Linked DNA regions of Magnetofaba australis IT-1. Each later gene encodes a partner of the first gene's protein in a complex. Links are inferred from orthologs where the notes say so. Each region holds a gene or a part of one and is shown on either strand. Other genes may lie near its edges. The genes, in order: secA and secY.

Region 1 (12,282 bases):
CCGATCTGTTCGATTAATTGCGCCGCTTCACTCATGTGTGCTCTTCAACTTGCTGATAGGGTTGTGAATTGAATTTTTGCAACCGGGCGGATGCAAAAATTCAATTGGTGCAAGGATGCCGCGAATGGGTTGATTCGTCCAGTCTCCTGCATGAAATTTCACCGCAGGCCAACAGAAACGGCGCCGCAGACCGTTTCAAGCCGAGCAGGGATGGCGTTGATTGGGCCGAATGTGGTACAAATCTCGCTTCCAGCGCAATCGCATCCGTATGGCGGGCCGCGCGCGCGAACCGCTTTGCCGGTTTCCCCAGGCCCCCGACTCGTTCATTTCAGGAATACGACATGTTTCAGGCTATCGCCCGCAAGATTTTCGGCTCCGCCAACGACCGCTATCTGAAATCCCTCAATCCGCTGGTGGATCAGATCAACGCGCTTGAGCCGCAGATGCAGAAGCTCTCCGACGAAGAGCTGAAGGGTCTCACCGCCCAGTTCCGCCAACGTCTGGACAATGGCGAGGAGCTGGACGCGCTGCTGCCCGAGGCGTTTGCCGCGGTGCGCGAAGGCGGCGTGCGGGCCTTGGGCATGCGCCACTACGATGTGCAGTTGGTGGGCGGCATGGTGCTGCACCAGGGCAAGATCACCGAGATGAAGACCGGTGAGGGTAAGACGCTGGTGGCCACGCTGCCGCTCTACCTCAACGCGCTGGCCGGACGCGGCGCGCATCTGGTGACGGTGAACGACTACCTGGCCAAACGCGACGCCGAGTGGATGGGCAAGCTCTACGGCTTCATGGGGCTCACCACCGGGGTGATCGTGCATGGGCTGGACGACGCCCAGCGCAAAGAGGCCTACGCCTGCGACATCACCTACGGCACCAATAACGAATTTGGTTTCGACTACCTGCGCGACAACATGAAGTTCTCCTTAGAGGAGATGGTGCAGCGCCCGCTGAACTACGCCATCGTCGACGAGGTGGACTCCATCCTCATTGACGAAGCGCGCACGCCGTTGATCATCTCCGGTCCCACCGAGGACAACACCGACAAGTACTATCAGGTCAACGCGGTGATCCCCAAACTGGAGCGCGAGACCCACTACACGGTGGATGAGAAGGCGCGCACGGTGACCTTCACCGAAGAGGGCAACGAGGCCATTGAGGTTCTGCTCAAAGAGGCGGGTCTGCTGACCAACGGCGATCTGTATGACCTGGGCAACATGGAGATGGTGCACCACGTCAACCAGGCGTTGCGCGCCCATGCGCTGTTCGAAAATGACAAGGACTACATCGTCAAAGATGGCGAAGTGGTGATCATCGACGAGTTCACCGGCCGCATGATGCCCGGTCGTCGCTACTCCGACGGCCTGCACCAGGCGCTGGAGGCCAAAGAGCAGGTGATGATTCAGAATGAATCGCAAACCCTGGCCTCCATCACCTTCCAGAATCTGTTCCGTCTCTACAACAAACTGTCGGGCATGACCGGCACCGCCGACACCGAAGCGTCGGAGTTTTCCAGCACCTATAATCTGGATGTGGTGATCTGCCCCACCAACCGGCCCATGGTGCGCATCGATAACGACGATGTGGTGTTCCGCACCCTGCAGGAGAAGCTCAATGCGGTGGCGGAAGATATCGTCGAGCGCAACGCCAAGGGGCAGCCGGTGCTGGTGGGCACGGTCTCCATCGAGATGTCCGAGGTGGTCTCCAAATTCCTCAAGCAGCGCAAGATCAAGCACGAAATCCTCAACGCCAAGCAGCACGAGCGCGAAGCGGAGATCGTGGCCCAGGCGGGTCGCAAGGGCGCGGTGACCATCGCCACCAACATGGCCGGTCGCGGCACCGACATCCAGTTGGGCGGTAACCCCGACATGCGCATCAAAAATGAGATCAAGCCCGACACGCCGGAAGAGAAGCGCGCCGAGCTGGAAGCGCAGATTCGCGCCGAGTGCGCCGCCGAGAAGGCCGAGGTGCTGGCGGCGGGCGGTCTGCACATCATCGGCTCTGAGCGCCACGAATCCCGCCGCATCGACAACCAGTTGCGTGGCCGTTCCGGGCGTCAGGGCGACCCGGGTTCGTCCACCTTCTACCTGTCGCTGCAGGACGATCTGATGCGCATCTTCGGCTCCGATCGCATGGACGCCATGCTGCAGAAATTTGGTCTGGAGGAGGGGGAGGCGATCATCCATCCGTGGATCAACAAGGCGGTGGAGTCGGCGCAGAAGAAGGTGGAGGGGCGCAACTTCGATATCCGCAAGAACCTGCTCAAGTTCGACGATGTGATGAACGAGCAGCGCAAGGTGATCTACGAGCAGCGCAAGGAGCTGATGGAGGCGGAGGACATTCAGGCCTACATCCAGGAGATTCGCGAGGAGATTTTGGCGGACCTGGTTGAGCAGCATCTCAACGAGGAGATCTACCCGGAGGAGTGGGACGCCAAGGCCTTTAGCGACGCGGTGCAGCATCAATTTGGCGTGGTGGTGGACGCCGAGAGCTGGAAGCATGAAGAGGGCGTCACCAGCGCGGTGGCCCATGAGCGCGCCAAGGAGGCTCTGAACGCCTATTGCGCGGCGCGTGAGGAGCGTTTGACGGCGCCGTTGATGCGTTATCTGGAAAAATCGATCCTGCTGCAACTGCTTGATGGTCTGTGGAAGGAGCATCTGCTCAACATGGACCACTTGAAAGAGGGGATTCACTTGCGGGGTTATGCGCAGAAGGATCCGTTGAACGAGTACAAGCGCGAGGCGTTTGAGCTGTTTGAGGGCTTGCTGGACCGCATTAAGATGGACGCCATTGAGTTCCTGGCCAAGGTGGAGGTGCAGCAGCCGGATGAGGTTGAGGCGCGTGAGGCGGAGTTGGCGGCGCAGCGGCAGCAAGAGATGAACATGATCCATGCGGACGCTGAGTCTTATGCGGGGGAGTCGGCGCCGCAGCCGGAGCAGGATGCGGCGCATACGCCGTATCGGCGTGAGGGCGATAAGATTGGGCGCAACGATCCGTGTCCGTGTGGGTCGGGCAAGAAGTACAAGCATTGCCACGGCAAGCTGGCGTAGGCCTGATCTACGCGGAGTAAAAGTGTTTGCGTGACGCAGCTTGAGCTGGCGCTGACTATTGGCCTCCGGCTGGCCGGAGGCGGGATTCTTAAGGGGCTGCGCCCCTTAAGCGGGTCCAGGGCGGCGCCCTGGCGGGGTTTGGGGCAGCGCCCCAATATCTTTAAGCTTTCAGCCGTTTCCCCCTTGAGAAAAGGTTGAGCCAGTCAGGATTTGGAAGAGAAGCTGGAAGGGTTGAGCCAGCACGGGGGAAAACGGGAAACGGCGGTGAGCGATATGTCGGCGTAGCCGACAGGAGCGAATGCTCTAGGGCTGTGGACTCGGGAAAGCCAAAAAGTGTGTGCGGGAAAGCGCTGGGGTTAGGGTAGTCTGCCCTTGTAGCAACTAACGAAGATCGGAGCGCGCCCAAGACCATCGTCTTTGGTGGAGTGAGGGAGCGAGCCCAAGATTGCCGCATCCGGGAGAGTTGGTCGCCAGCCCAAGACCGCCGCCTTCGGCGGCATGCTAGGGAGATCTCTCCCCAGACCCCTCTCTCAATTTGCCAGAGCAAATTGAGTCAGGAAGCGCCCCAGCAAAATCTGCGATTTTGCTTTTGAAAAGGGGGCGCAATTTAAAAAAGTTAGATATTAAGGCTCCGCCTTAATGATCCGCCAGGGCGCCGCCCTGGACCCGCCAGGAGGGACGCCCTCCTGGACCTCGATTAGTTTTACTCCGTGCGCGCGCAACCTTTGGTCGCCGCATCCAGATAGAGTGGGCTTGGGAGTCGCCAGTCATGGACACACGCCGCCGCGTGCTGATGATCGCCTTCCACTACCCCCCGCCCAAGGCTACAGCGGCGCCCAACGCGCCCTCAAATTCAGTCGCTACCTGCCCGATTGGGGTTGGGATCCCATCATTCTTTCCGCCCACCCCCGCGCCTACGAACAGACCGGGACCACCCAACTGGGCGAAATCCCCAAAGACGCCCCCGTGGCCCGCCCGCAGGCGTGGGACGCCAAACGCCATCTGTCGATTCTGGGACGCTACCCCGGCTTTCTCGCCAGCCCCGACCGCTGGGCCACCTGGCGCCCCTTCGCCATCCGCCGCGGCCTGCAACTGATCAAACAACACAAACCCGAAGTGATCTGGGCCACATACCCCATCGCCAGTTGCCACATGATCGCCCACACCCTGAGCGGCCTCACCGGCCTGCCGTGGATCGCCGACTTCCGCGACGCCCAGTGGACCAACACCTTCCCCGCCGACCGCGCCCGCCACGACCAACACGTGTTGCTGGAGGCGCGTCACATGGCTTCGTGCAGTCGCGCCGTGATCACCACCCCCGGCATTCAAAAGCTGTATGAAAACCGCTACCCGGTGAATCCGCCGGAGCACTTCGCCGTCATCGCCAACGGCTATGACGAGGCGGATTTCGCCACGCTCCCCCAACGTCCGGCCAATGCGCAGATCGACGGCCCGGTGACCCTGCTGCACAGCGGCGGACTCTATCCCGGCCACGAGGAGCGCGACCCGGTGAGCTTCTTCGAGGCCCTGGGCAAGCTGCGTCACTACGGCATGGTGGGGCCGGAGACCCTGCGCGTGCGTTTTCGCGGCTCCCAGGAGGAGGATTACCTGCGCCAACTGGCGGTGGCCAACCATGTGGCGGATATGGTGGAGGTGCTGCCGGGAATTCCCTACGAGGAGGCGCTGCGGGAGATGGCCCTGGCCGACGGTTTAATGCTGTTCCAGGGGGCCAACTTCCACCACCTGATTCCGGCCAAATTGTTTGAATATCTGCGTCTGGGGCGTCCGGTGTTGGCTCTGGCCGATCCCACCGGCGATGCGGCCAATCTGCTGCGCGATTGCGGTGGGCGGGAGATCATCCCCCTGCACCACACCGACGCCATGGTGGACGCGCTGCCCGCCTTCATCGCGCAACTGCGCGACGGCCAAGCCAGCGCCCCGGACCCGCAAAAGGCCGCCCAGTACGAACGCCGCCGCCTCACCCGCCAACTGGCCGCTCTGCTAGAAGAGGTGGCCGACGCGGAGAGCACCGGCGAGGGGTAGGGGTTACTCTGTCGCCTCCGCCACGGTGGGTGTAGTCTTTTCAGCGTTGCGCGCCTCGTGGCGGCGCATCACTTCCGCCGCCAAGTCTCGCTGCTGTTGGGCCTCTTGGGGGCGGTTCAGGGCGTCCAGGACTTGGGCGTGATTTTTTAACACAGTGGCGGTATTGGGGCTCTCGGGCAGTTTGGCCAGCATGATCTCAGAGGCGCGTTTAATTAATGCCTCCCCGTGATTTTCTTTCTTTTGTGAAAAATACACACCACCTAGATTTTGTAAAGACATGGCCAAGTCTGGATGTTCATGTCCTAGTAAATTTTCGTATATTTCGATAGATTGTTGAAAAAATGATTCAGCCTCCTGAAACTCCTTCTCTTCCCAGCAAAGTGACCCCATATTGTTTAATGTTTTTGCGTAACCAGGGTGAGCCCTTCCATAGGCATTAGCTACAATTTCTAGATCACGCTCATATAGGGCTCTCGCGGCTTTAAAATTCCCTTGTAGCTTATGAACGCTGGCAAGATTAGATAATACTATCCCGAATGTGGGATGCATAAGGTTTTTGGTAACTTCAAACTCATTTACAATGGACTGAAGAATAGACTCTGCTTCAGGAAGACGCTCTTGGACAATATACATTTGTGCTATATTGTTCATGATCCGGCCTAGATCAGATGGATTTTTATGAGGTAAGGATTTAGTTATTTCAAGTGACTTTATGAATAACTTCTCAGCCTGAACAAAGTCCCCTTGGTCGCTATATAAACCTGCTAGGTTAGCCGTTGCTATTGAGAGGAGATTTTTGTCGGCGTTTTCTGAAATATTCAGTAATTCTATACCCTGTAAGTACAGTTTCTCGCTATCTGTGACGCGTCCTTGATGTTCAACACTTGAGGCCAAGCTAAGTATGGATTTTACCTTTTCATTGATAGAGGCGTCATATTTGTTCCGCAATTCCATTGACTTGATGTGGTAATTTTCTGAACCTGCAAAATTCCCCATCTCGCCTGTTGCTCTGCCTAAGGCAAACAGTAGATCAGCGCGCTCAAGCTCCCATTCACGATCCCGCCCTGGCGGCATCAACTCCACCGCCTCCTGCAAGGCGTCGAGCGCTCCGGCATAATCCAATTGAGATAGACGTGCATTTGCTTGAGCCTTGGCCAGTTGCGCGGCGGTGCGCAGCCCCTCATCGGCTTGTTGCTTTTGCTTCAGGGCAGTCACGCAAGCCAGGGTTTTGGCCTCTTGTAATGCGGCATCTGCTTCGACCCATTGGCCTTCCGCCATGAATGCTTGCGCCTTCTCCTTGAGCGCCCCCACTTCTGCATCGTTGGTTTTGAGTTGATCCAACTCCGCCTGCAATCTCAGATAGCGCTCGGCAAACTCACGCAGCATGGCGTCCCACTCATAGGGGGGGACTTGCTGGATATCCAAACGCTTGGAGAAGTTGTGGATTGCGGCTTCGGCCAAGCCTGCCTTCTTCACTTCGTCAATGGTTTCTGCGCTAAAGGTGTTATTTACAACCACCTTGTCGCCATTAATGCGGTCTCCATTGTGTGTGATATCGCCTTGCGCAGTGCTGTGGTCGGTCACATGGGTATTGGATTGGTCGCCCTGCGCCATGTTTTCCGTGTGTTGCACGTTGCCGCTGTGGGATTTGTGGGTGAACTTTGTCGGTTTGTCCGAGGAGAACCACTTGGACGAGAGCCAATTGACGAACAACCCCACGGGAATGGCGACGGCCAGCGCGCCAATCCAGTTGTCCTGAAGCCAGATCAAAATTGGGCCGCCATAGGGCTGTAATCCCGCCAGGAGTGATTTCAGACTCTCCACAACTTTCATCTCCTGCTGTGCTGGGTAGGAAACTCACCAGTAACGAGAATAGTTGAGAGATTGCAACGCTGTACAGCGAAAAGCCGCAACCGGAGGCATCACGCGGGCGCTGGGGGCGACGACAGAGTAGCCCGGCGGGGCGGGGTTATTCCGGCTCGACGTCAGCCAGGCCCAACGCCTTGCGCGCCGGGCCCAGGCCCTGTCCGGCGGCTTTCTCATACCAATGGCGCGCCTTTTTGGGATCGCGCGCAACGCCCTGGCCGTTCTCATACATCGCGCCCAGATTGTATTGCGCCACCGCCAACCCCTGCTCGGCGGCCAGCCGATACCACTTGGCTGCTTTGATATAATCCTGGTGCGTCCCGGCGCCGCTGTCATACAGCGTGCCCAGATTGGTCTGCGCCCGCGCATGCCCTTGCAGGGCCGCGCGACGATACCACTTGAACGCCTGGGCGTAGTCCTGGGGCCGACCTTTACCGGTATCGAACATCACGCCAAAATTATATTGCGCATCCGCCACCCCGGCGATGGCGTAGTAGTAGAACCCCTGCGCCGCAGTGTGCAGATCGCCGCGATTGATCGCGGCGAAGATCTCCGCCTTGGAGAGAAGCAGGGGTTCCAACTCGGCGGATGCGGCTGGCGTGGATGGCGTGGGGTCATCCACCGCCGGTTGTTGCGGACGCATGCGCGCCCTGGGGGCGATGTCGGCATGGAGCATCGGGCCAGGGGCGGGCGGCTTGTCCGGAGTTTCGGCCAGTTGTTGTGGCGCAGCGGCGATCTTGGCTGCACCGGGCGGTTTTTTTGAAGATGGGGAGTCCGGCTCGTCGGCGACGCTCCGCGACTGGGCGGGGGCTGCAACAGGCTGCGCAATGGCGGGTTTTGGCTTGGACCGGGCTGGTTTGTCGCCTGGAGGCGTCGCCTTGCCTGATGTCGATGCAGACGAAGCGATGGCGCGTGGCGCTCTGGTCGGAGCCGGAGTGTCGGCGTCGGCTGTTTGGGCGGAAGCCGGGTCTGGCTGAACGGCAGGGGGCTCTGATTTGGCGGAATTCGAGGCGGATGGCGGTTTTGCGGCGACGCGCTGTGGCGTCGGACGCCTCTTGCGCGTGTGGGTTGATTTCTGCAGTCGCGCCTCCAACTGCGCCAGCAGCGCCGCATCGCCATAGCCTTTGTCCACCACCTTACGCGCCCGGTAGAGACGCGAGGCCGCCTGCTTGCGCCGTCCGGCCTCCAGATCCTCCCGCGCCAGCGTCATGTAGCGTTGGGCGATGGCCGCCATGGCCCGCCGCGCCTCCACATGATTGGGCTCCAACTCCAGCGCGCGCTTGAGGATGCTGTAGGCGCTCTTGCCTGGCGGCCACATCAGTTTGCGTTGAGCGAGGAGCTGCTTGCCCTGGGCGACCAGCTGATCCGCTTCGCTGCTCTGCGCATGCGCGGGCGCAGGCAGACATAGGGCGAGAATCGCGATCAGCGTCACAAGGCGCATGGGGTCACTTTCCGAGCAGGCGTTGGGGGCGGTTGGGAAGATTATGCGAGGGATCGCCGCACACTCTCAAGGGGTGACGCCGATGCGGGGGCAATGCCTGCCGGATTACCCCTCAAGCGCGCGCGGGCGGGATTGATCGGCATCACTGTTGGGCGCCGACAGGAGCTGGCGCCATCTCCTCCAACGCCGCGCGTGCGGGGGCAAACCCCCGTTTCGCCGCTTGCGCATACCAGTGTCGCGCTTCGTCGGGGTCATGCTCCACGCCGCGCCCTTCGGCATAGAGGCGCGCCAGACGATACTGCGCCATGGGCACGCCCTGATCCGCCGCCAGTTGGAACCACGTCGCCGCTTTGAAGGGGTCCTGCGGCGCGCCCAATCCCGCCTCATACAGCGCAGCCAGATTGGCTTGCGCCTGCGGATGCCCCTGCAAAGCGGCGCCGCGATACCATTTGAGCGCCTCGTTGTAGTCCTGCGCGACTCCTTTGCCGGTGTCATACATCACCGCCAGGTTGAATTGCGCCTCATCCACCCCGGCGATGGCGTAGTAGTGCAGCCCCTGGGCGGCGGTGACGTAGTCGCCGCGCTCCATGGCGGTGAAGATCGCCGCCTTGGGAATCAACGTGGCGTCCAGCGGGCCGGATGCAATGGGCATGGGAGCCGAAGGCGGTGGCGCTTGTACTGCGGGCGCTTGCTGGCGAGGAATGGTGGGCGGCTTGCCGCGAAACATGGGGGTGATCTGCGCATGGGCGCTGCGGCCGGATTGCGCAGAGGGGGATTCTGCTTGCGCTGGCGTCGTGGTGGGCTCGGATGTGGGATGCCGCTGCGCAACCAGTTGAGCTGGAGCGGGCGATGCCGGGGGTGTGTCAGGTTTGCGCGGACGGGCCGCTGCTATCGGCTTGCCGCCAGATTTGGCGCGCGCTTGCAGTTGCGCCAGTCGCGCCGCGTCGCCATAGCCCATGTCCACCACTCTGCTGGCGCGATTGAGCCGTTTGCGCGCCCGAGTGAGGCGACCCGCCGCCAGATCGGCTTGCGCCAGCGTCATGTACTTCTCGGCGATGGCCGCCATGCCCTGTTTCGCGCTGCTGGAGTGGGGGTCGCGGGTCAACGCCCGTTTGAGCAGGCTCATGGCGCTCTTGCCTGGCGGCCACATCAGCTTGTGTTGGGCGATTAACGCGTTGGCCTGCGCCAGCAGACGCCTCTGTTTGACGTCGGCGCCGGTTTTCTGGGGAGCCGGTGGCGTCGCGTCTTGCCGTGTCTGCATGGTGGATGCCGCCTGATGCGATTTGGGCGCAGTGGCGACGGCGCGTTGCGCGGGCGGGATCGCTGGTCGGATTGTGGCGCGCGGCTGGGGTTTGCGCTGTAGACGCGCCTCCAGTTTGGCCAACGCGGCGGCATCGCCATAGCCCAGATCGATAATGCGGCGGGCAAGCTTCAGCCGTTTGTGCCCCTGTGTGCGCCGCCCCTTCGCCAAGTCGGCGTGGGCCAGCGTCAAGTAGCGTTGCGCGATTTTGCCCATGGCCTGTTTGGCTGCGGCGTTGTCGGGATCCAGCGTCAACGCCTGTTTGAGCGCGCTTATGGCGCTTCTGCCCGGCGGCCACATCAACTGACGCTGCGCCATGCGCTGTTTGGCCAGCGCCACCAACTGGTCGGCGTTGGGGCTCTGCCCGTGGGCGGGGGCGCTGAGTAGCAGCAAGAGGGTGAGAATCAGCGCAAGACGACGCATAAAGGCTCCTGATGGGTGACGCGCAGTGGGCAACCCGGGTGGCGTCAGAGGGGGAATTATGCGAGTTTTTCAGGCTGACTCTCAAGAGAGCGCAATCAACGCCAAGCCGATGAGTTCGCCGTGAAGATCAAACGTCGCGCCAAATCCAAATCCGCCCCCGCGCATCTGCGCGCCGCCGCCCAGGAATCCTGGAGTCAGGTTCAGGCGGCGTTGGCCGTACAGGATCTGGCCGCCGCCGAACGCGCCCTGCGCGAGACGCTGAAGCGGCAGGCGGAGCATTGGCCCGCGCGGCAAACCCTGATGCGCCTGCTGGCCGAAACCGGACGCGCTGATGAGGCCCGTGTGGTGGCGGAGGAGTCGTTGGCGCTGCGCCCCAGTGACGCCGCCCTGGCCCATGAGATCGGCATGTTGCTAGTCACCCAGGGGGCGTTCGCGTCCGCCTTTACGGCGTTTGAGGTCGTCGCCAGGCAGCTGCCGCACAACGCCGATGCGCAGAACAATCTGGGTGGTTGTCTACGCGAGATGGAGCGCAATGACGATGCGGCGCGTTACTTCGCCAAAGCGTTGAAGTTGGATCCGGCGCACCCCCACGCGCGCTTCAATATGGCCCAGAGCCTGATGGAGGCTGGGCGACGCAGCGAAGCGGTGGCGGCGCTGCTGGAGCTGCTCAAACTCAACCCGGAACACGCCGACGCCTTGCGTCTGCTGGCGTTGTGGGATCGAAGCGCGGTGGCGCCTGAGCATCGCAGCGCCCTGGAGCGCCTGGCGGCGCGCCCGGAGGGCGTGGATGACGCCGCCATGCGCGCGGGCTTCGGCTTGGCGGCGCTGCTGGAGGCGGAGGGCGACTATGGCGCGGCGTTCGCTGCGCTCAGTCGCGCCAACGCGCGCATGCGCGCCAGCTATACCTATGATGTGGCCGATGATGTGGCGCAGCACGCGGCGCTGATGGCGGCCACGCCATCGCTGGATGGGGATCCGCAGAGCGGCGTGGATGACGCCACGCCCATCTTTATTCTCGGCATGCCGCGTTCGGGCACCTCGCTGGTGGAGCAGATTCTCGCCAGCCACTCACATGTGGCGGGGGGCGGCGAGCGCAATGATCTGCGCCGCGTCGTGCTGGGGGGGTGGGATGCGCGCGGTTGGCGCTTCCCTGACGGCATGCAAACCCTTTCCAACGCTGACGTGACCCGTATGGCGCAGGAGTACCTTCAGCGTCTGCGGGAGGTGGCTTCGCCCCAGCAGGCGCGCCGCATCACCGACAAGATGCCCGCCAACTATCTGTTCATCGGGTTGATCCGGCGCATGCTGCCCAACGCGCGCATCATCCACTGCGTGCGCGACCCGCGCGATGTGGCGCTCTCCATCTTCAAAACCTGGTTTAGCGGCGAGTTGCCCTATGCCTATGATCTGGCGGAGCTGGGGCGCTACTTCGCCGCCTATGAGCGCCTGATGGCGCATTGGAAGGCCTTGGCGCCGGAGGCGATTTACCGCGTGCGTTATGAGACGTTGGTGGCGCAGCCGGAGGCGGAGATTCGACAATTGCTGGATTTCTGCGGCCTGCCGTTTGAGCAGGCGTGTGTGGATTTTCATCGCAGTAAGCGGGTGGTGCGCACCGCCAGTCTGGCGCAGGTGCGCCAACCCATCTACGGCGGCGCGGTGGCGCGTTGGAAGCGTTACGGGGACGAGGCGCTGCGCCCATTTACCGAGGCGCTGGGGGCGTCCGATAGTCTACTGGACGTTTGACGGCGCGAAACCAAAACGGCACAGATCGGCCAATGTTTGCGTGACGCAGGCCCGGCTGGCGTTGACTCTTGGCCGCCGACTGGTCGGCGGCGGGGTCTGGGGGCGGCGCCCCCAGCGGGGTTTGGGGCGGCGCCCCAAGGTTTGGTTGTTGGGAGCTCGAGGGCGGAGCCCTCGATATCTTCCATTTTCAAAATCGCCAATGTTCAATTTTGAATTTGACTGACTATATACCGATGGAACCTGGGCGCAGATATCGGGGGATATGGTCTATTTCAGCGATGGTCAGCAGTGCGTGATTTCAGGCAATCTGTTGAACTGCAATTGAGACTGACATGATGGGCGAGGGGGCGGCGCGGTCTGGTTTGTGCTGCGTGCGCATTCCGTTGTCGGCAGGGGCGCGGCTTTGACGGCGTCGGCGC
Region 2 (14,212 bases), 1.0 Mb from region 1 along the record:
CTTTCTTACCAGCGTTCTCCGCCGCCATCTGAGCTGCGAACGGCGTGGATTTCCGAGAACCTTTGAATCCCTGAGCGCCCGCCGAGCCCCAGGAGATGGCGTTGCCATGGGTATCGGTGATGGTGATCAGAGTATTGTTGAAGGTTGAACGAATATGCGCAATGCCACTGGCGACATTTTTGCGCTCTTTCTTTTTCAACCGCGAGGTCTTTTGCCCCTTGGCCATGATGCCTCCTAAAACGTTTGAGCTAGGTCAGTTATCGCGTGTCGCGGTTGATTATTTCTTCTTACCGGCGATGGGCTTACGAGGCCCTTTGCGGGTGCGCGCATTGGTATGCGTGCGCTGACCGCGCACTGGAAGACCGCGACGATGGCGCAAGCCGCGATAGCAGCCCAAATCCATCAAACGCTTCGTATTCATGGCGATCTGACGACGCAGATCACCTTCCACCTGGAATTCGTTGTCAATCACTTCACGCAGCTTCGCCACTTCGGCGTCGGTCAGTTCATTGACGCGCACGTGGGTGGCGATTTCCGCTTTTTCCGCAATGGTTTTGGCCGAATGACGACCAATGCCATAGATGTAAGTCAACGCGATCTCAACCCGTTTGTTTACGGGGATGTTCACACCAGCGATTCGAGCCACAGATTTTCCTCTTGCGTATTCTACTGGCCACACAACTGACGTTGCCTGGTCATTTGATCGAGAAAAAAAACGGGCATCCTACAGGAGTCGCCCATTTCATTCAACAAGAATTCGCCAGTTGGCTTAACCTTGTTTCTGCTTGTGCTTGGGATTCTTGCAAATCACCCGCACCACGCCTTTGCGCCGGATCACTTTGCAATCCTTGCACATCCCTTTTACCGATGCCCGAACCTTCATTTCACGATCTCCTCACATGGGCCGCATGGCCCGCTGAACCATCGGCTGCTTTGATTCGCGCCGATGATTTGACTCCCGCCAGAATTAACGGCGGCCTTTAATCTTGGCTTTCTTCATCAAGCCTTCATATTGGCGGCTGATGAGGAAGGACTGAATTTGCGACGTGGTGTCCATGGTCACGCCCACCACGATGAGCAGCGAAGTGCCGCCAAAATAGAACGGAACGTTCCAATTGGCAATCAACAATTCCGGCAACAGACAGACCAGGGTCACATACATGGCGCCGATCAGGGTGAGTCGCGTCAGAATTGTATCCAGGTAGTCGGCGGTGCGCTTGCCCGGACGGATCCCTGGAATGAAGCCGCCATACTTCCGCAGATTGTCTGAAGTCTCCTCGGGATTGAATACAATCGCCGTATAGAAGAAGCAGAAAAAGATGATCGCCGCTGCGTAGAGCACCATATAGGGCCAGTGACCAGGCGACAGATAGCCGGCTATGGTCTTGACCGAATCCCATGGGGCAAAGTTACCGATGGTGGCCGGGAACAGGATGATGGAGCTGGCGAAGATGGGCGGGATCACTCCGGCCGTGTTCACCTTCAACGGCAGGTGCGAACTCTCACCGCCTACCATGCGGCGGCCGGAGACCTGGCGTTTGGCGTATTGGATAGTGATACGGCGCTGGGCGCGTTCCATAAAGATGATGAACGCGGTCACCGCCACAGCCATCACCAACAGCAGCAGCACCAACAGCGGGGCAATATCGCCAGTCCGCGCAAGTTGCAGGGTCTGGAACAGCGCCACCGGCAGGTTTGCCACGATACCGGCAAAGATGATCAACGAGATGCCGTTGCCGATGCCGCGATTGGTGATCTGCTCACCCACCCACATGATGAAGCTGGTGCCTGCAGTCAGGGTGATCACAGTCAGGAGACGGAAATCCCAACCCGGATCCACAACCACATTGAGGTTTCCGGCGGTCATGCTCTCCAAGCCAATGGAGATGCCGAGCCCTTGGAAGATTGCCAGCGCAATGGTGCCGTAGCGAGTGTATTGAGTGATCTTGCGGCGCCCCGCCTCGCCCTCTTTCTTAAGCTGCTCAAGCTTGGGCACCACAGCGGTCATCAACTGAATGATGATGGACGCTGAGATATAGGGCATGATGCCCAGCGCAAAAACCGAAAGGCGCGATAACGCGCCCCCGGAGAACATATTGAACATACCCAGCAAAGTCCCCTGCTGCTGGGCGAAGAATTCGCGCAGCGCTTGTGGGTCGATACCGGGAGTCGGCACATGGGCGCCGATACGGTAGACAATCAACATGCCCAAGGTGAAGAGGATTCGCTTTCTCAGTTCAGGGATTTTCCCCATGTTGGCGAACCCGGCCAGCGGGTTTTCAGGCATCGTCGCCATGATTCTCCGTCACCCCTTCATGTTACGCATTGAATCCCAGAGCTCTGGGCTTGACTTACGCTTCGACTTCAGCGGCCGCTACAGGCATGGTCACTTCAACCTTGCCGCCAGCCGCTTCGATTTTGGCGATGGCGGCCGCGGAAGCTTTGTCCACACGCACAGTCAGGGCTTTGCTGATTTCGCCTTCGGACAGCAGTTTAATGCCGTCGGCAATCTGCTTGGGAGCCAGACCTTTGGCGCGCAGCGAATCAATGGTCACCTCTTCACCGGCTTCAAAGCGGCTCTCGAGTTGTCCCACATTCACCACGTCAAAACGCTTCTGGCTGAAGTTTTTAAAGCCGCGCTTGGGCAGACGACGCTGCATCGGCATCTGGCCGCCTTCAAAGCCGACTTTATGATAGCCGCCGGAACGCGCCTTCTGACCTTTCATACCACGACCGCTGGTCTTACCGTTACCAGTGGCCGCGCCACGTCCCACACGATTACGCTTTTGGCTATTACCGGGAACGCCGGGGATCTCATTCAGTTTCATGGCTCTGATCCAATCTCTCAATCAGCGAAGCTTAGGCGACTTCGACCAAATGCTTGATCTTGTCGATTTGACCGCGGATAGCCGGATTATCCGGCAGTTCACGCTCGCGGTTCATCTTGCTCAGACCAAGGCTTTTGACGATTTTATGCTGTTTTTCCGGGCGTCCGATCACGGAACGCACCAGCTTGACCTTCAAAGTGGCCATGACAACTTCTCCTCACATCCTAAGGCGCGGACATCAGTCACCCGCCAGAACGTTCTATCAGCAGACGCGAACTTTTTTCGGGTCCAACCCACGCTTGCTGGCGATGGTCTCAGGCGAGCGCACACAGGCCAGGGCGTCAAAAGTCGCCTTGATCAGGTTGTGCGGGTTGGAGGTGCCGGTGGATTTGGCCAGCACGTCACGAATGCCCAGGCATTCGAAGATGGGGCGCATGGAGCCGCCAGCGATGATGCCGGTACCCGCTGCAGCCGGACGCAAGACTACACGACCAGCGCCGTAACGCCCAACCATTTGGTGATGGATGGTGCGACCCTCTTTCAGGTCGATGGTCACCATGGACTTGCGCGCTTTCTCGGTGGCTTTACGGATCGACTCAGGCACCTCTTTGGCTTTGCCCAGACCGACGCCAACCTGTCCGGAGCCATCGCCCACCACCACAATGGCGGAGAAGTTGAAGCGGGAACCGCCCTTCACCACCTTGGCGGTGCGCTTAATCACCACCAATTTTTCCATCAGATCATCGCCCTCTTGGGCGGTGTCCTGCTCATTATTGCGACCGCGACGCGGATTGCTCATCATCAACTCCCCAACTTAGAACTCGAGACCGGCCTCGCGGGCCGCATCCGCCAGCGCCTTGGTGCGCCCGTGGTACAAGAAGCCGCCGCGATCGAACACCACGGAGGTGATGTCTGCCTGTTTGGCTTTCTCGGCGATTCGTTGCCCAACCAGTTTGGCCGCGGCAGAGTTGCCGCCATGTTTACCAGCCAGTTGCTCGCGCACCTCTTTTTCCAAAGTAGAAGCCGAGCACAGAGTTTTGCCGTCGATATCATTGATAATCTGGGCATAGATGTGGCTGGTGCTGCGGAATATGGAAAGACGCAGGCGGTCTCCGCGCACACTCTGCAATTTGTGACGGACGCGCCGTCCCCGGTTCCGCCGGGCGCGTTGACGATCATGAGCCATCGCTGAATCTCCCGATTACTTCTTCTTGCCTTCTTTACGAAGGATATATTCACCCTGGTAGCGGATCCCTTTGCCTTTGTAAGGCTCAGGCGGACGCCACGCGCGAATTTCGGCGCATACCTGACCCACAGCAGCCTTGTCGGCCCCAGAGATGGTCAACACCGTATTTTTCTCCACCGCGGCGCTCACGCCTTCCGGGAGTTCATAACTCACCGGATGGGAGAAGCCGAGGTTCAGCTCCACGGTGTTGCCTTTGACGGCGGCGCGATAACCAACGCCCTGGATCTCCAGCACTTTGGAGAAACCTTGGGAGACGCCGACAACCATATTGTTGAGCAACGAGCGGGACAGCCCCCACAGAGCGGGGCCCTTCTTCTCGGAAGGATCCACGCTGACGCTCACCGCATCGCCATCGCGCTCGAAGCTGATGGCCGGGTGAAACGTGCGCTGCAACTGACCCAGTTTGCCTTTGGCGGACACCACCGATCCGTCGATCTTCAGATCGACGCCGGAAGGCACGCTCACTGGCGTTTTGCCGATTCGGGACATGCTTCTTCTCCTGACCTCAGAACACAGTGCAGAGCAACTCGCCGCCCACACCCAACTTGCGCGCCTCACGAGACGAGATCACGCCGCTGCTGGTGGACAGGATCGCAACGCCTAGGCCCTGATACACTTGCGGAATTTCAGTCTTGCTTACGTACTGGCGGCGACCGGGCTTGGAGATGCGTTTGATCTCCTCAATCACCGGCTTATTGCGCACATACTTAAGCGTCAGCTCCAGCGCGGGATGGCCGTTTTCGCAAGAGGCTTCGGCAATGCCGTCAATATAGCCTTCTTCTTGCAGAATCGCGGCGATGCGCGCTTTCATTTTCGATTTGGGCACCAGCACCGTTTGGCGACGTCGCATCTGCGCATTGCGGATGCGGGTCAACATATCACTGATGGGGTCGGTCATGGACATGCCGTTACTCCTTGCGTCCGATTCTCGCGCGCTTACCAGGAAGCCTTGATCACGCCGGGGATCTCCCCGCGCAACGCCAACTGCCGCACGCAAACGCGGCACATCTTGAATTTGCGCAGATAGCCGCGCGGGCGGCCACAGCGTTGGCAGCGGTTGTATTTGCGCACGGCGAATTTGGGCTTGCGGCTCGCCTTAACCACCATGGAAGTCTTGGCCATGATTGCTTCCTAACTCAATTGCGGAACGGCATGCTGAAGCCGCGCAGCAGCGCTTTGGCCTCAGCGTCCGTATTGGCGGAGGTGACGATGCAGATGTCCATACCGCGCACGGCGTCCACCTTGTCGTAGTCGATCTCCGGAAAGATGATCTGTTCTTTAAGGCCCAGCGTATAGTTGCCGCGCCCATCAAACGCTTTGCCGGAGACGCCGCGGAAGTCGCGGACGCGAGGCAGAGCCGTATTGATCAAACGATCGAGGAACTCATACATGCGTTCGCGACGCAGGGTCACGCGGCAGCCAACCGGCTGACCTTCGCGCAGTTTGAAGCCAGCGATGGACTTCTTGGCGTAGGTGGTGACCGGTTGCTGACCGGCAATGGCGGTCATGTCAGTCAGCGCGCTTTTGAGCAGGTTTTTATCCTGCGACGCTTCGCCAACGCCCATATTGATGACGACTTTTTCGATTTTGGGAACCTGCATCGGGTTCTTATAATCGAACTCCTTCATCAAACCCGGCGCCACAGTCTCGTGGTAGAATTTCTTCAGCCTTGCCATTGTCTTATTCCCTGTCTACGCGCGCCGTGGTTCAACGATCCAGCACTTCGCCGGAGGCGGCGGCAACACGAACCTTGCGGCCATCTTCCAACGTTTTGTGCTTAATGCGGGTGGCTTTGCCGCCAGCAGGATCCAGCATCATCACATTGGAGATGTGAATCGGCGCTTCACGCTCGACGATGCCGCCTTCGCTGTTTTGGGTCGGCTTGGTGTGGCGTTTGATCATATTGACCTTCTCCACCAGCACCGCGCTCTTCTTGGGCAGCACTTGCAGGATCGCGCCGCGCTTACCCTTATCCTTACCGCTGATGACGACGACCTGGTCGCCTTTTTTCAGATCGGTTTTAAAATCGCTTTTCATCGTGCGGGCCATGATTCCCTCTCCCTCACAGAACCTCGGGGGCCAACGACACGATCTTCATATAGTTGCGACCGCGCAGTTCACGGGTCACGGGACCGAAGATACGCGTGCCCACCGGCTCGCCTGCTTTGTTAATCAGCACCGCAGCGTTGTTATCGAAGCGGATGTAGCTGCCGTCATTGCGCGACACTTCCTTCTTGGTGCGCACCACAACTGCGCGGGCCACGTCGCCTTTTTTAACCTTACCACGAGGCAGAGCCGCTTTGACGGAGACGATGATCACGTCGCCGACACGCGCATAGCGTCGCTTGGAGCCGCCGATCACCTTGATGCACTGCACTTTTTTGGCGCCGCTGTTATCGGCGACCTCGAGCATGCTCTCGACTTGAATCATGACGCGCTCCTAGGCTTCCTGCGCCTGGACGACACCGACCACTTCCCAGTTCTTATCCTTGGAAAGGCTGCGGGATTCGCGGATATTCACCACGTCGCCAGACTTATATTGATTCTCTTCGTCGTGGGCCTTGTACTTCTTGGACAGACGCACAATCTTGCCGTACAGCGGATGGCGAACCTTACGCTCGACCTTCACCACCACGGTCTTGTCCATCTTGTCGCTGACCACGACGCCCTGCATGATACGCTTGGGCATGACTCACCCCTCCTCGCTGGGCTTGCGCGCGCCGAGCACCGTAGTGATACGGGCGATATCACGGCGAACCTGCCGGATTCGGGCGGTATTTTCCAACTGAGCCGTCGCGTGCTGGAAGCGCAGGTTGAAGGCTTCCTGATGCAAGCTCTTGAGCTGATCAGCCAACGCGGCGTCGGACATCTCTTTCAATTCCGCGGCCTTCATCTTACAAACCTCCTTCGCGACGAACAAACTTCACCGGAATCGGCAACTTGGCCCCAGCGCGATCCATCGCTTCGCGCGCCAAGGTTTCCGTCACCCCTTCCATTTCATACAGAATCCGACCCGGCTTCACGCGCGCGGCCCAATAGTCGGGCGCGCCCTTACCCTTACCCTGACGAACTTCAGCGGGTTTGGATGAGACCGGAACGTCGGGAAAGACACGGATCCAGATACGACCACCCCGTTTGATGTGACGGGTCATCGCGCGACGCGCCGCTTCGATTTGACGAGCGGTGAGGCGTCCCGGAGCCAATGCCTTAAGACCGAACTGGCCAAAGCTCAGAGAGCTGCCCTTATAGGCGAGCCCATGGATGCGGCCTTTGTGAGCTTTTCGGAATTTTGTCTTCTTGGGCTGCAAAAGCATGGGATTATACTCTCAGTCTCAGCGTTTTTCAATGATTTCGCCTTTGAAGACCCACACTTTTACGCCAATTTTGCCGTAAGTCGTGTTCGCTTCAGCGAAACCATAATCGATGTCGGCGCGCAGGGTGTGCAGAGGCACACGACCTTCGCGATACCACTCGGTGCGGGCGATCTCACTACCGCCCAAACGACCGGCGCAGTTGATGCGGATGCCTTCAGCGCCCAGACGCATGGCGGAGGTGACGGCGCGCTTCATGCTGCGACGGAAAGCTACGCGGCGCTCCATCTGCTGCGCAACGCTCTCAGCCACCAGTTGCGCATCGGCTTCCGGCTTACGCACCTCGACAATATTGATCTGGCAATCGGTCTGCGAGAAGGCTTTGATATCATCCTTCAGCTTCTCGATATCGGCGCCTTTTTTCCCGATGATGATGCCGGGACGCGCCGAGTGGATGTTGATGCGCGCTTTTTGCGCCGGACGCTCGATGGTGATTTTGCTCACCGAGGCATGCCCCAGGCGCTTCTTCAACCATTCACGCAGCTTGATGTCCTCAAGCAGCAGGTCGGCGAAGTTTTTATCCGCGTACCAACGGGTGTCCCAGGTCTTGGTGACGCCCAGGCGGAAACCAGTGGGATGAACTTTCTGACCCATGTGTCTCTTCCTTCCTTCGGCGCTTAGTCGGCGCTGTTTTCTTGCGTGCTGACCGCCACGGTGATGTGCGACGTCCGCTTGAGAATGCGCGAGGCGCGACCGCGGGCGCGCGGCTTGAAGCGCTTAAGCACCGGTCCCTGATCCACGAAGGCCTGGGACACGATCAGCGTGTCCACATCCAAGCCCAGATTGTTCTCCGCGTTGGCGATAGCGGACTTAAGGGTCTCCTTAACCACGCGGGCGATGCGCTTTTTGGAGAATTCGAGAATCTGAAGGGCGCTCTCAACGTCCTGGCCGCGGATCTGGTCGATGACCAGACGCGCCTTGTACGGAGAGACCCGCTGATTCTTAGTAATGGCCCTGGCTTCTTGCATTGTCATCTTCCCCTATTAACGGCGCTTGCTCTTCTTGTCGACGCCGTGGCCGTAATAGGTGCGCGTGGGCGCAAACTCGCCCATCTTGTGGCCCACCATATTCTCCGTCACGAGTACGGGAATGAACTTGCGACCGTTGTGTACGCCGAAGGTGTAACCGACGAATTCCGGAAGAATCGTGGAGCGTCGGGACCAGGTTTTGATCAGTTCCTTGCGATTATCGGCGCGAAGGACTTCCACCTTCTTAAGCAGATATTCGTCAAAAAACGGGCCTTTTTTAACTGAGCGTGCCATTGCGCTTCTCCAAACCGCTTATCGCGTTCGCCGTCACTTACCGCCGCGCCGACGCATGATGAGTCGGTCGGAGCTCTTGTTTTTCTGACGGGTTTTCTTGCCTTTGGTGGGAACGCCCCAGGGAGTCACCGGATGGCGACCGCCGGAGGTGCGACCTTCACCACCACCATGAGGGTGATCCACCGGGTTCATGGCAACGCCACGCACGGAGGGGCGCTTGCCCATCCAGCGCTTACGACCGGCTTTACCGATCTTGGCGTTGGAGTTGTCCGGGTTGGAAACCATGCCCACCGTGGCCATGCAATCGAGCAGCACCATACGCATCTCACCCGAGGGGAGTTTCAACTGCGCATATTTGCCCTCTTTACCCATCAACTGAATATAGCTACCAGCGCTACGCGCCATCTGGCCGCCCTTGCCCGGTTTCAGCTCCACGTTATGCACGATGGTGCCGATGGGCATGGTGCGCAGAGGCAGCGCGTTGCCAGGTTTGATCTCAACCTTGTCCAAGGTGGAGCCGGCAATCACGTTGTCGCCCGCTTCCAGACGCTGCGGCGCCAGGATGTAGGCCTTTTCACCGTCAGCATAGTGCAGCAGCGCAATGAAGGCGGTGCGGTTGGGATCGTACTCGATCCGCGCCACTTTGGCCGGCACGTCCATCTTGCCGCGTTTGAAATCGATCACGCGGTAACGACGCTTGTGGCCACCGCCTTGATGGCGCACGGTCATGCGACCGGTATTGTTGCGGCCACCCTTTTTCGACAGCGGAGCCAGCAGGCTGCGCTCGGGGCCTTCGTTGGACAGACCGGAGTAGTCAACGGAGACCTGATGGCGCTTACCGGCGGAAGTCGGTTTATAAGTCTTCAAAGCCATTGTTCACTCTCCTCCGCTCAGGCGCCGGCGTTGAAGAAATCAATGGATTGACCATCTTTCAGGCGCACCATAGCTTTCTTCGTGTCCTTGCGCTTGCCGGTCAAACGACCAAAGCGCTTGATTTTGCCCTTCACGCTGACGGTCTTCACCGAGACAACGTCAACTTTGAAGAGCTTCTCCACCGCGGACTTGATCTGCAGTTTGTTGGCCCAAGGCGCGACGCGGAACACCACCTGATTGCTCTTTTCGAGGCACAGGGTGGACTTCTCAGTCACAATGGGCGCTTCCAAAACTTTATAGAGGATGTTGGCGTCGCTCATGACAACCTCTCTTCCAACTTCTTCACCGCCGCTTCCGTGATGACCAGATTGTCATGACGCAGCAGATCGTAAACATTCACGCCTTCGCAGGGCAGCACGGTCACGCCTGGAAGGTTGCGCGCAGCCAACTCAACATTGCGATCACTCTCGGCAATCACAACCAGAGCGGACTTACCCGCTTCGATGGTGTCCAGCACGCCGCGCATGGTTTTGGTTTTCGGCGCGTCCAGAGTCAGCGCGTCCAACAGAACCATCTCTTTGGCGTTGCATTTGGCGGACAGCGCCACCTGCAGCGCCAAGCGACGCATCTTTTTGTTCATCGAGACCGCAAAGTCACGCGGCTTGGGACCGAACACAATACCACCGGTGCGGAATTGTGGCGCGCGGGTGGTGCCTTGACGCGCGTTGCCTGTGCCCTTTTGACGATACGGCTTTTTGCCGCCGCCCTTAATCTCGGAGCGACCTTTGGAGTTGGCGGCGCCGCTGCGACGTTTGGCCAACTGATAGGTCACCGCCAAACCCAACAGGTCGGTGCGCAGCTCGCGACCGAAAACGGTCTCAGACAGCTCAGCGCTGCGCAGCTCCTGATTGGCGATGTCTTTAACAGGATACGATATCATCGCTCAGCTCCTCCTCAACCCTTGGCGGCGGCTTTTTTCAAAGCCTCCCGCACCATAACCAGGGAGCCCTTGGCGCCGGGGATGCTGCCCTTGACGGCCAGCAGATTGTTCTCCACGTCTACCGAAGCGACTTTCAGATTTTGCACGGTCACAGTGGCGTCGCCCATGTGCCCAGCCATCTTCTTGCCCTTGAACACGCGGCCCGGAGTTTGACACTGACCAATGGAGCCAGGGGCGCGGTGCACGCGGTGGGCGCCATGGCTGGCGCGACCGCCGCCAAAGCCCCAGCGTTTCATGCCGCCTGCGAAGCCCTTACCAATGGTCTTGCCCGTGACGTCCACAAAGCCGTCCACGTTGAACTGTTCAACCGTCAGCTCCTGACCCACTTCATACTGCTCGGGGTCGTCGACGCGGAATTCACGCAGCACGCGCTTGACTTCCACATTGACCTTGGCGAACTGACCGCGCTGGGATTTGCTCACACGAGAGGCTTTCGCCTCTTCGAAGCCCAACTGAACAGCCGTATAACCGTCCGACTCTTCGGTCTTCTTCTGCACAACCGCACACGGTCCCAACTTCAGGAGGGTGACGGCGATGCACTGACCGTCATCGGTGAACATCTGGGTCATGCCCAGCTTGCGACCGATCAGACCTGCACGCATAATGGTTCCCCTTCATTATCGATTGCCTCCAGAGACATTTTCACTGCTGGAGGATGCTTGCTTCTTCAGAGCCGCGGGGAGCGGCCCGAAGGATCAAAGCTTGATTTCAACGTTAACGCCAGCCGCCAAATCCAACTTCATCAGCGCGTCCACGGTCTGGGGCGTCGGATTGAGGATGTCGATGAGCCGCTTGTGGGTGCGGATCTCGAACTGTTCACGGGACTTTTTATCCACGTGAGGCGAGCGTAGCACCGTATAACGGTTGATCTTGGTCGGCAGCGGAATCGGCCCGCGAATGTCCGCGCCGGTGCGCTTGGCGGTGGCCGCGATCTCGCTGGTGGACTGATCCAGAATGCGATGATCGAACGCTTTGAGGCGGATTCGGATCTTTTGATTTTCCATGGTACCCTCGTTCTACAGGCCCCGCCCGACGAGCGGATGGCTCACTAACCTTACTCGATGACTTCAGCGACGACGCCAGCGCCGACGGTGCGGCCGCCTTCGCGGATGGCAAAGCGCAGACCCTGCTCCATGGCGATGGGGCCGATCAGTTCAACTTCCAACGTCACATTATCGCCGGGCATCACCATCTCGGTGCCCTCGGGCAGCTTCAGGGTGCCGGTGACGTCGGTGGTGCGGAAGTAGAACTGCGGACGGTAGTTGCTGAAGAACGGGGTGTGACGACCGCCCTCTTCCTTGTTCAGGATGTAGCACTCCGCCTTGAACTTGGTGTGCGGGGTGATCGAGCCCGGCTTCGCCAGAACCTGACCGCGCTGCACGTCTTCACGCTTGGTGCCGCGCAGCAGCACGCCCACGTTGTCGCCAGCCTGCCCCTGATCCAGCAGCTTGCGGAACATCTCAACGCCGGTGCAGGTGGTGGTCTGGGTGTCGCGCAGACCCACGATCTCAATGGATTCGCCAACCTTGATGATGCCGCGCTCAACACGACCGGTCACCACGGTGCCGCGGCCGGAGATGGTGAACACGTCTTCGATGGGCATCAGGAACGACTTGTCCAGCGGACGCTCAGGCTCAGGGATGTAGGCATCCACTTCCGCCATCAGCTTGTTGATCGCCTGGATGCCGATCTCGCTGTCTTCGCCTTCCAGGGCTTTCAGAGCCGAGCCCTGCACCACCGGAATGTCGTCGCCGGGGAATTCGTAATCGGAGAGGAGTTCACGAATCTCCATCTCCACCAGCTCCAGCAGCTCGGGGTCGTCGACCTGATCGACTTTGTTCATGAACACCACCAGGGCGGGCACGCCAACCTGACGCGCCAGCAGGATGTGCTCACGGGTCTGCGGCATGGGGCCGTCGGCCGCGCTCACCACCAGAATCGCGCCATCCATCTGCGCCGCGCCGGTGATCATGTTCTTGATGTAGTCCGCGTGACCCGGGCAGTCCACGTGGGCGTAGTGACGATTCTCAGTCTCATACTCCACGTGGGCGGTGGAGATGGTGATGCCGCGCTCACGCTCTTCCGGCGCGCCGTCAATCTCGTCATAGGCCTTGAATTCCGCGCGACCCGCATCCGCCATGGTCTTGGTGATGGCGGCGGTCAACGTGGTCTTACCATGGTCAACGTGGCCGATGGTGCCGACGTTTACGTGCGGTTTGTTGCGTTCAAACTTTTCCTTGGCCATGATCTCTCTCGCTCTTATCTATAGGCTCGAAGCGGCGCTTCGCGTCATCTCTTATTTGGTGGCTTTCGCCTTGATCTCTTCAGCGATGGAGTTCGGCACCTCTTCATAGTGGGCGAACTGCATGGTGAAGGTGGCGCGACCTTGCGACATGGAGCGCAGGTCAGTGGCGTAGCCGAACATGCCCGCCAGCGGGACATTGGCTTTCACCATCTGGTTGTTGCCAACCGCTTCCATACCGGAGACCTGGCCGCGACGGGAGTTCAAGTCGCCCATCACGTCGCCCATGTACTCTTCGGGGGTCTCAACTTCCACTGCCATGATGGGCTCAAGCAGGACCGGGCTGGCCTTGCGGCAGCCATCCTTGAACGCCATGGAGCCGGCCACGGAGAAGGCCATTTCATTGGAGTCCACATCGTGGTAGGAGCCATCGAACAGAGTGGCTTTCACGTCAACCACCGGGTACCCGGCGATCACGCCAGCCGACAGGGAGTCTTCGATCCCCTTGCCCACCGCCGGAATGTACTCCCGTGGCACCACGCCGCCCTTGATCTCGTCGATGAACTCGAAACCGGCGCCGGGCTCATTGGGCTCCAGCTTGACCCAGACGTGACCATACTGACCACGGCCACCGGTCTGACGCACAAACTTGCCTTCCGACTCCACCGTGGCCTTGATGGTCTCACGGTACGCCACCTGAGGCTGACCAACGTTGGCGTCGACTTTGAATTCACGCATCATGCGGTCGACGATGATCTCCAAGTGGAGTTCGCCCATGCCGCTGATGATGGTCTGGTTGGTCTCATGGTCGACTTCCACCTTAAAGGAGGGGTCTTCCTGGGCCAGACGCTGCAGCGCGACAGACATGCGCTCCTGGTCAGCTTTGGTTTTAGGCTCCACGGCGATGGCGATAACCGGAGCCGGGAAGTCCATCTTTTCCAGAATGACAGGGTTCTTACCGTCACACAGGGTGTCGCCGGTGGTGGTGTTCTTCAAGCCCACAGCGGCTGCGATGTCGCCAGCGCGCACTTCGCTGATGTCTTCGCGCTTGTTGGCGTGCATCAGCATGATGCGGCCCAGACGCTCTTTACGGTCCTTGGTGGAGTTATTCACATAGGAACCGGACTCAGCCACACCGGAGTAGACGCGGAAGAAGGTCAAGGTGCCGACGAACGGGTCGGTCATAATCTTGAAGGCCAACGCCGAGAACGGCTCGTCATCGTTGGGCTTGCGTACGCAGGGCTTCTCGTCGTCGCCCGGCTCGATGCCTTCAATGTACGGGGTGTCTTCCGGCGAGGGGAAGTAGGCCACGATGGAGTCAAGAAGAGGCTGCACGCCCTTGTTCTTGAAGGCGGAGCCGCAGAACACGGGGACAAACGCGCTGGCGATG

Evidence for each region.
Region 2: the proteins of secA (region 1) and secY are in contact, whole or in part, in a crystal structure (PDB 3DIN), measured with the Thermotoga maritima proteins. The link is inferred for Magnetofaba australis IT-1 from one-to-one orthologs. Residues at the interface, in WP_004082002.1 of Thermotoga maritima: Glu261, Ala262, Arg263, Lys300, Ala301, Arg302, Thr303, Ile304, Ile305, Leu323, Tyr324, Asp325, Pro326, Val329, Ser330, Tyr333, Ile336, Lys340, Phe345, Val349, Glu363, Phe364, Tyr374, Ser375, Gly376, Gly377, Glu393, Ile395, Thr482, Ser483; in WP_004081795.1 of Thermotoga maritima: Glu108, Gly109, Glu110, Glu111, Ala236, Glu237, Arg238, Arg239, Ile240, Thr241, Ile242, Gln243, Tyr244, Ala245, Arg246, Arg247, Val248, Thr249, Gly250, Arg251, Arg252, Val253, Tyr254, Gly256, Ala257, Ser258, Thr259, Tyr260, Leu261, Pro262.

Annotation. Positions count from the first base shown.
Region 1 is NZ_LVJN01000020.1:339,699-351,980, forward strand. What follows is about bases 1-3,247. They hold secA (preprotein translocase subunit SecA), read left to right. Parts: upstream 1-341; coding sequence 342-3,047; downstream 3,048-3,247. Other genes in these bases: MAIT1_RS13730 (glutamate-5-semialdehyde dehydrogenase), read right to left, coding at 1-35. Also shown: MAIT1_RS13740 (glycosyltransferase family protein), read left to right, coding at 3,801-5,090; MAIT1_RS13745 (tetratricopeptide repeat protein), read right to left, coding at 5,094-6,914; MAIT1_RS22060 (tetratricopeptide repeat protein), read right to left, coding at 7,060-8,397; MAIT1_RS13755 (tetratricopeptide repeat protein), read right to left, coding at 8,540-10,120; MAIT1_RS13760 (tetratricopeptide repeat-containing sulfotransferase family protein), read left to right, coding at 10,241-11,863. UniProt on the Escherichia coli protein: Required for protein export, interacts with the SecYEG preprotein conducting channel.
Region 2 is NZ_LVJN01000020.1:1,334,664-1,348,875, reverse strand. What follows is about bases 133-2,995. They hold secY (preprotein translocase subunit SecY), read right to left. Parts: upstream 2,297-2,995; coding sequence 968-2,296; downstream 133-967. Other genes in these bases: rpmD (50S ribosomal protein L30), read right to left, coding at 2,860-2,995; rplO (50S ribosomal protein L15), read right to left, coding at 2,352-2,828; rpmJ (50S ribosomal protein L36), read right to left, coding at 770-883; rpsM (30S ribosomal protein S13), read right to left, coding at 278-646; rpsK (30S ribosomal protein S11), read right to left, coding at 133-226. In the rest of the region: more of rpsK, read right to left, coding at 1-132; more of rpmD, read right to left, coding at 2,996-3,033; rpsE (30S ribosomal protein S5), read right to left, coding at 3,091-3,630; rplR (50S ribosomal protein L18), read right to left, coding at 3,643-4,014; rplF (50S ribosomal protein L6), read right to left, coding at 4,030-4,563; rpsH (30S ribosomal protein S8), read right to left, coding at 4,580-4,978; MAIT1_RS18090 (type Z 30S ribosomal protein S14), read right to left, coding at 5,011-5,196; rplE (50S ribosomal protein L5), read right to left, coding at 5,211-5,750; rplX (50S ribosomal protein L24), read right to left, coding at 5,782-6,123; rplN (50S ribosomal protein L14), read right to left, coding at 6,137-6,505; rpsQ (30S ribosomal protein S17), read right to left, coding at 6,515-6,763; rpmC (50S ribosomal protein L29), read right to left, coding at 6,767-6,967; rplP (50S ribosomal protein L16), read right to left, coding at 6,969-7,388; rpsC (30S ribosomal protein S3), read right to left, coding at 7,407-8,039; rplV (50S ribosomal protein L22), read right to left, coding at 8,063-8,413; rpsS (30S ribosomal protein S19), read right to left, coding at 8,429-8,707; and 7 more genes. UniProt on the Escherichia coli protein: The central subunit of the protein translocation channel SecYEG. Consists of two halves formed by TMs 1-5 and 6-10.